2 regions of the Ensifer sp. VA4 genome follow, and region 2 is predicted to be linked to the other one. Evidence: riboswitches for the same ligand, from Rfam matches in the RefSeq annotation. Region 2 holds a riboswitch; the other holds the start of a gene.
The links. Region 2 has a riboswitch for cobalamin ahead of AC0C6X_RS01045 (aromatic ring-hydroxylating oxygenase subunit alpha). Riboswitches for the same ligand answer to the same signal wherever they lie in the genome.

Region 1: it holds a riboswitch for cobalamin, as region 2 does, so the genes downstream of both, AC0C6X_RS27420 (CbtB domain-containing protein) here and AC0C6X_RS01045 (aromatic ring-hydroxylating oxygenase subunit alpha) in region 2, are expected to answer to the same signal.

Annotation. Positions count from the first base shown of each region.
Region 1 is NZ_JBVQPO010000020.1:43,187-48,298, reverse strand. It holds gene AC0C6X_RS27435 (glucoamylase family protein) at 1-437, shown strand, start outside; gene AC0C6X_RS27430 ((2Fe-2S)-binding protein) at 434-1,285, shown strand; gene AC0C6X_RS27425 (CbtA family protein) at 1,336-2,133, opposite strand; gene AC0C6X_RS27420 (CbtB domain-containing protein) at 2,332-2,508, opposite strand; cobalamin riboswitch at 2,551-2,814, opposite strand; gene AC0C6X_RS27415 (TetR/AcrR family transcriptional regulator) at 2,813-3,505, opposite strand; gene AC0C6X_RS27410 (NAD(P)H-binding protein) at 3,604-4,434, shown strand; gene AC0C6X_RS27405 (anthrone oxygenase family protein) at 4,431-4,910, shown strand; gene AC0C6X_RS27400 (crotonase/enoyl-CoA hydratase family protein) at 4,969-5,112, opposite strand, start outside.
Region 2 is NZ_JBVQPO010000001.1:203,446-208,557, reverse strand. It holds gene AC0C6X_RS01060 (FAD-binding oxidoreductase) at 1-835, opposite strand, end outside; gene AC0C6X_RS01055 (L-threonylcarbamoyladenylate synthase) at 961-1,935, opposite strand; gene AC0C6X_RS01050 (DUF6656 family protein) at 2,015-2,614, opposite strand; cobalamin riboswitch at 2,918-3,121, shown strand; gene AC0C6X_RS01045 (aromatic ring-hydroxylating oxygenase subunit alpha) at 3,224-4,468, shown strand; gene AC0C6X_RS01040 (FAD-binding oxidoreductase) at 4,470-5,112, shown strand, end outside.

The sequences.
Region 1 (5,112 bases), on a different contig from region 2:
GGCTCAGTGCCTGTCACGCGCCGCGCGGTCGGCTGCGCCTTGCGGACGGACGCTGGCAGCGGCTTTTCGGCTACGTCAACCGGGGCGCGCCGTTCGGGCTGGACGACGGCACGCTCGTGCCCTGGGCGGCGTCCGCCTGCCTGCCTTTCGATCCGGACGCATCACGCGCGGCACTCGGTCATATTAAGGCAAGCTATCCCGGACTTCTGAAAGAGGGGCGCCTTCCGGGCGGCTTCAATCCGAGCCTTGCCGGCGATGGGCCGGAAGGCTGGATCGATGAGCGCGTCGTCGGTCTTGACCAGGGGCTCGTCGTGATGATGATCGAGAACTGGCGAAACGGCTTCGTCTGGGAGCTGACACGCAGCCTGCCGGCGATCCGGCGCGGCCTCGAACGCGCGGAGTTTGAGGGTGGCTGGCTGGCGACGGAGACGGCATGAATTTGGATGAGCGCCGGCAGACAGCGGAAACTGCAGGGAAATATCCGCCGCAGGTGCCGGCGGTGGTCGAGCGGTTGCGCGCGCAGTTTCCTGACGCCGGCGTTTCGCTCGATGTGGGCGAAAGCGCCTTCAGTGCGCCGGAAGCCTTCTGGGCCATGGGCGGGGCAGGGGTCGAGCAGGGCCTTGCCTATCAGGACTTTTTCGCAATCGGCTTGACGGACCGAATCCGGGCGGCGCATCTGATCGCCTTTTATAGCCGGCAACTGAGTGTGGTTCTCGGCGCGTTCTATCTCGGCGCGGGGCTTCACGCAGAAATCGCCGGCATTCGCTTCGAGGACTGGGTTCGGCTGCATGAGGGGCGGGGGATTGCCGGCAGGCGCTATCATTTCCATCTTGATCGGCTGACCGCGGTGCCGCAGGAGAGCGAACGCGGCAGTGCTTTCGAGCGCGGCTTCACCGCCCATCTGGCGCCGGTCGTCGCCGTCTTGAAACGGCGGACGGGGCTTTCCTCCGGAGCGCAGTGGCGGCTGGCGGCGGATTCGCTTGCCGGCGCCTTCCTGGAGATCGGACGGGCGATCGGCGAAGAGGCGCGCGGCATGGCCGAGGCGCTGGCAATCGTCAAAAGGCCGGGGTCGCCGCTGTTCTCGGAAGAACTCTGCTACGAGGAGATCTCGGCTATCGATCCGGCAAGCAGCGAGCGGCTGTCGCGCCAGTACCGGATACGCAGCGGCTGCTGCCTCTATTTCCGAACGGAAGGCGGCAGCTTTTGCGACACCTGCGTGCTGCTCGAACCGGACGATCGTCGCCGACGGCTGGGAGCCCATCTCATGCAAAACGGCGGGGGCTGAACCCCCGCCGCTTGCTTGTTCAGGCTCTCATGAGCACGGGATCGGCCGGATCAGTTCGCCCTGGCGAAACGTTCGTTGACGAAGCCGGAAACGACGCCGAGCACGATCCAGAAGGCAAGCGTGGTGGCGAGGGCGGCAACGGCAAATTCGGCACCGAGCACGGCCGGGACATTGCTGGAGATGTCGAGCGGCTGCGGTGCGCCGTAGACATGCGGCGCGGCGATCAGCGCGAGGCCGACGACCTTTGCGACGATCTCCTCGCGCAGGACGACGAGATAAAGGCCGACGGCAGAGAGGGCGACGGTTGCCAGCCACCAGGCCTGGCGATCGCCGAGCTCGGCGGCCGGGAAGCCCGGCAATTCCGGCGGCAGGCCGATTGCCGGCAACATGTGCACCGCCAGCCAGCCGCAGGCGCCCCAGAGCGCACCGTTCCTCAGCGTGATCGGATAGCCGATCACCAGGCTGACGCCGGCCAGCAGAAGGCCGAAGCCGGAGCCGGTGACGAGGTTCGCCATCAGCGTGCCCGAGAAGCGGCTCAGGCCGAACATGATGCCGCCTTCCTCGTGTTCGCCTTCATGCGCATAGGCCGGCGTGATCGGCGACAGCGCATCGAGCACGGCGCCGAGCGGCGAGACCGCCTTCAGCGACGAATGCTGGTCGTGCCCCTCTGCGGCCGGCTGCGCCGCCCCCGGCTGGCCGGTGGGCTGCTCGGTAGTGGCCGGAGCCTCGCCTTCGAATTGTTCTGCATGCAGGATCAGCGGCGTGACCCTCAATTCCTGGGCGCCGGTCATGAAGACACCGGCAATCAGCCCAGCCACGATCGCGGCCAGAAGCGTTCTGACAATCATCTTGAATTCCCTCGATAACGACAAAAGCCACGCGCTCTGGCGTGGTTTGCAGGCCTTTCCGTTCTTTCTGCCATGCGGACGGCCCTTGTGCGCCGGACGAACCGGCATGCACAAACACCCACATCCGGCACAGGCCGGATGCGTTCAGGTCCGCAGACACGTCGGTGCGGAACGTAAGCTACGTTCCGAGACATCTGTTTAGTGGCAGGGGAAGCCGTAGGAATGGCGGGTGTCGTGCGCGGTGTCGTGCAGCACGGCCGAGTTGGCAAGGCCGGCGCCGAAGACGAGGAATGCGCCGATGAGAAGCGCGATGACGCCAGCGGTCAGACGATCGCTGAGGGAGAGCGGGGTGCTCGAAATGGTAGACGTAGCCATGACAACCTCCGTGATGGCATCGGGAAATTCCCGGTGTGGGCCCTATGCCCGTATCGAGTGGCAGGTTTCCTGGCTCACGGCGCTGGGCGAAATGCCCGGGATCTGCCTCGCCTTCCCAGTCCGACCACCCTCTCGCGGTCTCTTCCAGTGGCTTCTCCCGGATCGCTCCGGAACGGCAAGATCGACGTCGCTCTACAGTCGCGGGGTCGGCCGTGATTTGAATGCCCAGCTTGGGTCCATCCGTCACGTTCCCGTTTACTCCCGACACACGTTCGCGTCTCGGGAACCAATCGATCGCTGATGATTATGAGCGTGTCATGGCGTTGTCAATTGAGCCTGCGCCGCCGGCCGCTTCATCAGCGACAAAATCGCGAAGGATCATCTGTTTGTAGGCCTCGACGATGCGGCCGCCCTCGGCGCGGTCGACCGAGATGGCGAGCCGCATCGTGCATTCGCCGAGATACATGATCAGGAACGCGGCCTCGTCGATCGCCGCGCGTGGGCGTTGCGGCTGGAGCCGGGCAAGGACATCGCCGAGCAGACGGCCGGTCATGCGGCTTTCTTCCAGTTCGATCTGCCTCAGCGTCTTGTCGGCCTGCATCGCCGACCAGATGTCGCGCATCACCGGTTCGGCGAGGAACATGTCGTAATAGGTATCGAAGAGCGCGCCGAAGGCGTCGCGCAGTTCTGCCATCGACGTCACCTTGGCGAATTCGCCCTCGATGCATTCGCGGGAATAGGCGTTGTAGCGCTCGGCGAGCGTGCGCACGATCGCCGACTTGTCCGGGAAATACTGGTACAGCGATCCGATCGAAATCCCTGCCTTTTCCGCCACTTCGCTCATGCGCATGGCATCGCTGCCCTTCTCGGCGATGAGCGTGGAGGCGCAGGTGAGGATGTGCTCGACGCGCTCCCGGCTGCGCTTCTGGCTGGGCGTGCGGCGGAGCGCGGTGTCGTCCTCGCCTGCAATCGGCAGGGTGCCTGTCGGCTCAATCATGAGTGATCCTCGCATTTTGTCTTGACTCCCAAAATACGAGGATTTATCACATTTGCAAATGTGAGAGTTACTCATGTTTTGAATCGGGAGGAAAGATCATGTCTGGCAAGGTTACGTTGGTGCTGGGTGGTACGGGCAAGACGGGGCGTCGCATCGCGGAGCGGCTGCGCGCCAAGGGCGTCGCGGTGCGCGTCGGGGCGCGCTCGGCCGAGACGTCCTTCGACTGGAACGACGAGACGACCTGGGCGCCGGTGCTCGAGAATGTCGAGCGTGTCTATGTCAGCTATCAGCCGGATCTCGCCGTGCCTGGTGCAGTCGAGGCGATCCGCCGCTTTTCCGCGCTTGCGGTCGGTGCCGGCATCAAGCGGCTCGTGCTGCTTTCGGGGCGCGGCGAGGATGCGGCGCAGGCGGCCGAACGCGAATTGCAGGCCTCGGGCGCCGACTGGACGATCATTCGCGCCAGCTGGTTCTTCGAGAATTTCAGCGAAGCCTTCCTGATGGACGCGGTTCGCAGCGGCATGGTCTACCTGCCGCCGGACGCGGTCACCGAACCGTTCGTCAGCGCCGACGACATTGCCGATGTCGCCGTCCTTGCGCTCCTCGACGACGCGCATGTCGGCAAGATCTATGAACTGACCGGGCCGCGGCTTCTGACCTTCGCCGAGGCCGTCGCGGAGATCGCCGCGGCATCGGGGCGTCCCATCGGTTACCAGTCCGTGCCGCTTGCCGATTTCGTGGCGCAGATGCGAGCCGAGGGGCTGCCGGATGACTACGTCGAACTCATCCGCTATCTCTTCTCGTCCGTGCTCGATGGGCGCAATTCCAGCCTGACGTCCGATATCGAGCACCTGCTTATGCGGCGGCCGCGTGACTTTGCAACTTACGTCCGGGAGACCGCAGCAACCGGTGTCTGGAGTGTCGCCGCATGATCTCGCTGATCCCCGCTTTGGCCTTCATCGCCGCCATCGGTTCCGGCCTGATGGCCGGCCTGTTCTTCATCTTCTCGGTCTGCATCATGCAGGCCCTGTCGCGGCTGCCGCCGGAGCAGGGGATCGCCGCGATGAACGCAATCAATGACGTCATCCAGAACCCGTTCTTCCTCAGCGCCTTCATGGGCACGGCGCTGATCGGACTGGCGCTGGTGATCATGGCCCTCCTCTCGGACGGTGAAGGCGGATGGCTGCTCGCGGCAGGCGGCATCGCCTATGTCGTCGGCGTGCTGCTGGTCACGATCATCTTCAACGTGCCGATGAACGATGCGCTTGCCGCTGCGGTAACCGGCCAGGCCGCGACCGATCTCTGGCAGCAGCGCTATCTCATCGACTGGGTCTGGTGGAACCACGTGCGCACCGTCGCCTCGATCGGCGCGCTGGCGCTCTTCATTCTCGGCTTCGCCCGCACGTGACGAATAGCGCGGCAAGGCCTTCGCACCTTGCCGCCGTTTTGCCGTGTTGCCGAGGCGCTCAGCGTATCGGGCCGTCTTCATGGATGCGTCGTCCCTTCCAGGCGGCAAGCGCATCCGAGAGATCGTCGGTCGGGACCATCTGGGCGAACTGTTCGCTCTCGACCAGCAGCCCCTCCGCGATCGACATGTTGAGGCCGCGGGT
Region 2 (5,112 bases):
GCGGGTCGCGAACGCCGGGAATGTGCCTTGTCGTGAATTCGACGCCGAGCCGCGGCATGAGTTCGAAGCCCGTCAGCGCCGGCCCGCAAAGACTGGAGGCCTTCTCGAAGAGGGCGAGCGCATGCTCGACGCTGCCGACGCCGGCGAAAGCCACCTGGTGTCCGAGCGGCTTCGGAAACAGCTTGAGCACGGCACCGGTGATGATGCCAAGCGTGCCCTCAGCGCCGATGAAGAGGTCGCGCAGGTCATAGCCGGTATTGTCTTTCTTCAGCCGGCGCAGCCCGTCCCAGATCTCGCCGGTCGGCAACACCACTTCGAGGCCGAGGCAAAGCTGGCGCATGTTGCCATAGGCGAGCACCGCTGTACCACCGGCATTGGTGGAGAGATTGCCGCCGATGCGGGCGGAGCCTTCCGATCCGAGCGACAGCGGGAACAGGCGATTGTGATCGTCGGCCGCCTTCTGGATGTCGGCGAGAATGCAGCCGGCGTCCGCCACGATCACGTTGCCGACCGGATCGACGTCGCGAATGCGGTTCAGCCGTTCGAGCGAAAGCACGATATCCGCCTTGCCTTCCCGTGGGATCTGGCCGGCGACGTGGCCGGTATTGCCGCCCTGCGGCACGATCGCCGTGCGGGTCGCGCTGGCGAGTTTCATGATGCGCGAAACCTCGTCGACCGAGCCGGGACGAAGCACCATCGGCGTCGTGCCGCGATAGAGCCCGCGGGATTCGACGAGATAGCGGGCCTTGTCCGCTTCGGCGGTCAGCGTATTGGCGCTGCCGACGATCTCGACGAAGGAGGCGATGAGTTCGGGTGAGGGAAGGGTCGTCGTCATAGGCCTGCCTTCGTGTTGCGCCTGCGCGCGCTATCGGACCGGTTGATATGAAGACACGATCCTCGGTTCGTATCGACTGCGATCATAACCGCAATCGCGGTGCGGACGAGATGCCGCACGCCATCTCACCCGCGCGGCGCCGCCGCCCGCTGCAGCCGATCGATGATCGCTTCGCCCAATCCTTCCGAAGGGATCGGCCCGACGGCGATCGTCGCCGCCCCGCTGGCGTCCGCGCGCTTCATGTAGTCGAAGAGATTGGCTGCCGCTTCGCGAAGATTTCCGGTCGGGCTGAGATCGAGAACCACGGCCGCCTGTTCCTCGCCGGCGATCCGGTCGCCGCCGAAGCGGATCAGCGCCTCACCGCTGCGCACATCGGCGGCATCAAGCCTCACGGCAGCGCCTGGCGCGTAGTGGGAGGCCAGCATGCCCGGCGCCTCGATCGTTGCGCCCGCCGTTTCCGGCCGGATCACCGGACGATCGAGCAGGCGCTCGACCTCGGCGGCATCGAGGCCGCCCGGGCGCAGCAGCCGGATCTCGTTGCCGTCGACCTTGATGATCGTGGACTCCAAGCCGATTTCGGCTGGGCCGGCATCGAGGATCAGTTTCAGTTTCTCGCCGAGATCGGCATCGACATGGGCCGCACTGGTCGGGCTGATCTTGCCCGAGGTATTGGCGCTGGGTGCGGCGAGCGGCCGCCCGAAACGAGCGATCACCCGGCGCGAGAAGCCGTCGGGCATGCGGATGCCAAGCGTATCGAGGCCGGCCGAGGCAAGCGCGTGCACGGTGCTCTCCGGCCGCTGCGGCAGGATCAAGGTCAGGGGGCCGGGCCAGAACGCTTCCGCCAGGCGTCGGGACAGGGGGTCGAAGCGCACATGAGCCTCGGCCATGGCCATGTCGGAAACATGCGAGATCAGCGGATTGAAACGCGGCCGCCCCTTCATCTCGTAGATGCGGCTGATCGCGTCGGGATTGGTCGCGTCGGCAGCAAGGCCATAGACGGTTTCGGTGGGAATGGCGACCGGTTCGCCTTCGGCAAGAACGGCGCAGGCGCGTTCGATCGCGCGGTCCGGTTCAATACCCGTGTCGATGATCTCTGCCATGCCGTTTCCTTTCCGACGCTTCCTTAGCGGACGTGCCGGGAAAACAGAACGATTTTCTTTGCGGGGATCGGTTGCTGGCTCAGAGGCTGCGGATGATGCGGCGCAGCGCGTCGTCCCGCGCACCCAGCATCAGCACGTTCTTGAGAGCAACCTTTGGGTCGTCCGTGCGGAAGAGCAGCCCGTTGTCACGGACGTTGCGGTTGATGACCATCTGTCCGTCTTCGGCGTTCGGCTCGATCGCGACGGCGAAATACATGCGGGAATAGCCGCTCTGGATGCGGTCGAAGAAATGGGTCTCGTCACCAAGGTCGCTGAAGAAATTGGCGAAATAGAACGACCAGGTGATGTCCTTGGAAGGAGTCACCGCGGTGCGCGCCGCCGTCACATGGCAATAGCCGAGATGCGGCTTGCCGACGAGCGTGCGGTGGAAGATCAGCTTCGGAAACTGGATCGAGGCGTGAAAGCCGTTGATCCGCTTGTGCGTCGTGTCGCCGGCGGTCGCGAGCTTCTTGCCGGTTCTGTCCGCGACTTCCTCATAGCTCAGATACCGTCGTTCGCTCGGCGCCCATTGCCGGCGGTTGATCCTGCCGGTGCGCAGGAACTCGCTGTGAACCGCCGTCTTCGGCACGACGGCCGGCGGCTTCTCGGCCGCTGCGTCGTAATATCTGAGTTTTGCCATGCGCCATCTGCCTGCGGGACATCCTCGTCCACCGGCAAGCCTAGTGCCTTATGGTTAATGAAGGATTTCCTTTCGTTGGCGGAAGATGCGCCGGTACTTTCATGAAAATGTCGCAAACGGGCGAAGTCTTCCCGCGCCTGCGCCATATCAGCCACAAAAGGTGGCATATGCCCAATATTTGATCTATCTGTCTGTTTATAAAGTGAAAAATTCCCGACGCCGGTTTGGGAGAACGGTTTCTGTCGTGTCGTCATTCTGGAATTGGATGTCGCTATCCGGCGTCTGCCAGGACGCCTTCCGCGCTTACATAGCCTTACTCAAGGTGTCGCCTTCCAAAGGGGAGGCGGAGAATTGGGAAGCCGGTCAAATCCCGGCGCTGCCCCCGCAACGGTGGTGGAGCGAAAGCCTCGGCAAAAGCCACTGGACGGTTCCGTCCGGGAAGGCGCCGGGCTGGTCCGCAAAGGACGGCTCCTGAGCCCGGAAACCAGCCTTGACGGACATAACCGTAACGGGTTGCGGCGGGCAGCCGGATCGGAGCCTGAAACGCATGGGTGCGCCCGTGCGGGTTCCTGTCCTGCCTCTCCGAAACATGGCGCATGAGGACAGGACATGGATACCAAGACCGATATGCTTCGCAAGCTGAAGGGCCGGCGTGACGGCTACAGCCTCGATCGGGCCTTCTACATCGATCCCGACTATTACCGGCAGGATCTGGAAAACATCTGGTACAAGGACTGGCTGTTCATCGGCCATGACTGCGAGATCCCGCGGGCCGGCAACTATTTCACCGTCCAGGTCGGCGATTTTCCCGTCGTCGTCACCCGTGATCGCCAGGGTACGATCCGCGCGCTCCACAATTCCTGCCGGCACCGCGGTTCCCGCGTCTGCACGCAGCACAAGGGGTCCGCGGCGAAGCTCGTCTGTCCCTATCATCAATGGACCTACGAGCTCGATGGCTCGCTGCTCTTCGCGCGCCAGATGGGCGAGGACTTCGACAAGGCGGCCCACAGCCTGAAACCGATCCACTGCGAGACGGTCGGCGGCTACATCTTCATCAACCTGTCGGAGACGCCGGCGGATTTCGCGGCCTTCCGTGAACTGGTCACCCCCTATCTCGCTCCGCACCGGCTGGGGGAGACCAAGGTCGCCTTCGAAAGCACCATCATCGAAAAGGGCAACTGGAAGCTCGTCTGGGAAAACAACCGCGAGTGCTACCATTGCGCCGCCAATCACCCCGAACTCTGCCGGACCTATCCGGAAGCGCCGACCGCGACCGGGGTGCAGGGCGCCAAGGACGATCCGGTGATCGCCGCCCATTGGGCGAAATGCGAGGCAGAGGGCCTGCCGAGCGAGTTCCGGATGTCGCCGACCGGCCAGTTCCGCGCCGCGCGCATGCCGCTGGTCGATAATGCCGAAAGCTACACCATGTCGGGTGCAGCGGCCGTCAAAAGGGCGCTGTCGGCCGATGTCCGGCAGAGGCAGATCGGCACGCTCCTGATGTTCCACTACCCGACCACCTGGAACCATGTGCTTTCCGATCACGCCATCACCTTCCGCGTGCTGCCGCTCGGGCCAGAGCTCACGCAGGTGACGACGAAGTGGCTGGTCAACAAGGATGCGGTCGAAGGCGTCGACTATACGCTCGATGACCTGACCCATGTCTGGACCGAGACCAATGACCAGGATCGCCAGATCGTCGAGGAAAACGCCTTCGGCATCCGCTCGCCGGCCTATGAGTCCGGCCCCTATTCGCCGGAGCATGAAGGCGGTGTGATGCAGTTCGTCGAATGGTACTGCAAGTTCATGGAGCAGCGCCTCGAGGGCGATGCGGCTCCGTTGTCGAAGGTCGCCTGACATGCAGATGGCACCTTCCTTCCACCATTTCGACGAACTGCATGTCTGGATCGACCGGCAGCAGATGCTCGAATGCACTTCGGCGGTCGTCGAGACCGCCGATGTCATGACCTTCACCTTCCGCGCGGAGAAGCCGGCCTGGTTTCGATACCTGCCTGGCCAGTTCGTCACCCTCGAACTGCCGGTCGCGGACGAACCGGTCATGCGCACCTATACCCTGTCCTCGACGCCATCGCGGCCGCTCTCGATCGCGGTCACGGTGAAGGCACAGGCCGACAGCATCGGCACCCGCTGGATGTTCGACCATCTCAAGCCGGGCATGAAGCTGAGGGCCTTCGGGCCGCTCGGCGATTTCAGCTTCGTCCGCCATCCGGGCGACAAGTACCTGTTCATCTCGGCCGGCTCCGGCGTCACGCCGATGATGTCGATGACCCGCTGGATGGCGGACTGCGTGCCGGAGACGGACGTCACCTTCATCTCCTGCGCCCGTCGGCCGGAGGATCTTTTGTTCCGCTCGGAACTCGAGGTCCTGGCAACGCAGATGTCCGGGCTGAACCTCGGCTTCATCGTCGAGGGACATGAGGCACGTCACGGCTGGCATGGTCTGCGCGGCCGGATCGACGGTGCCAAGTTGCCGCTACTCG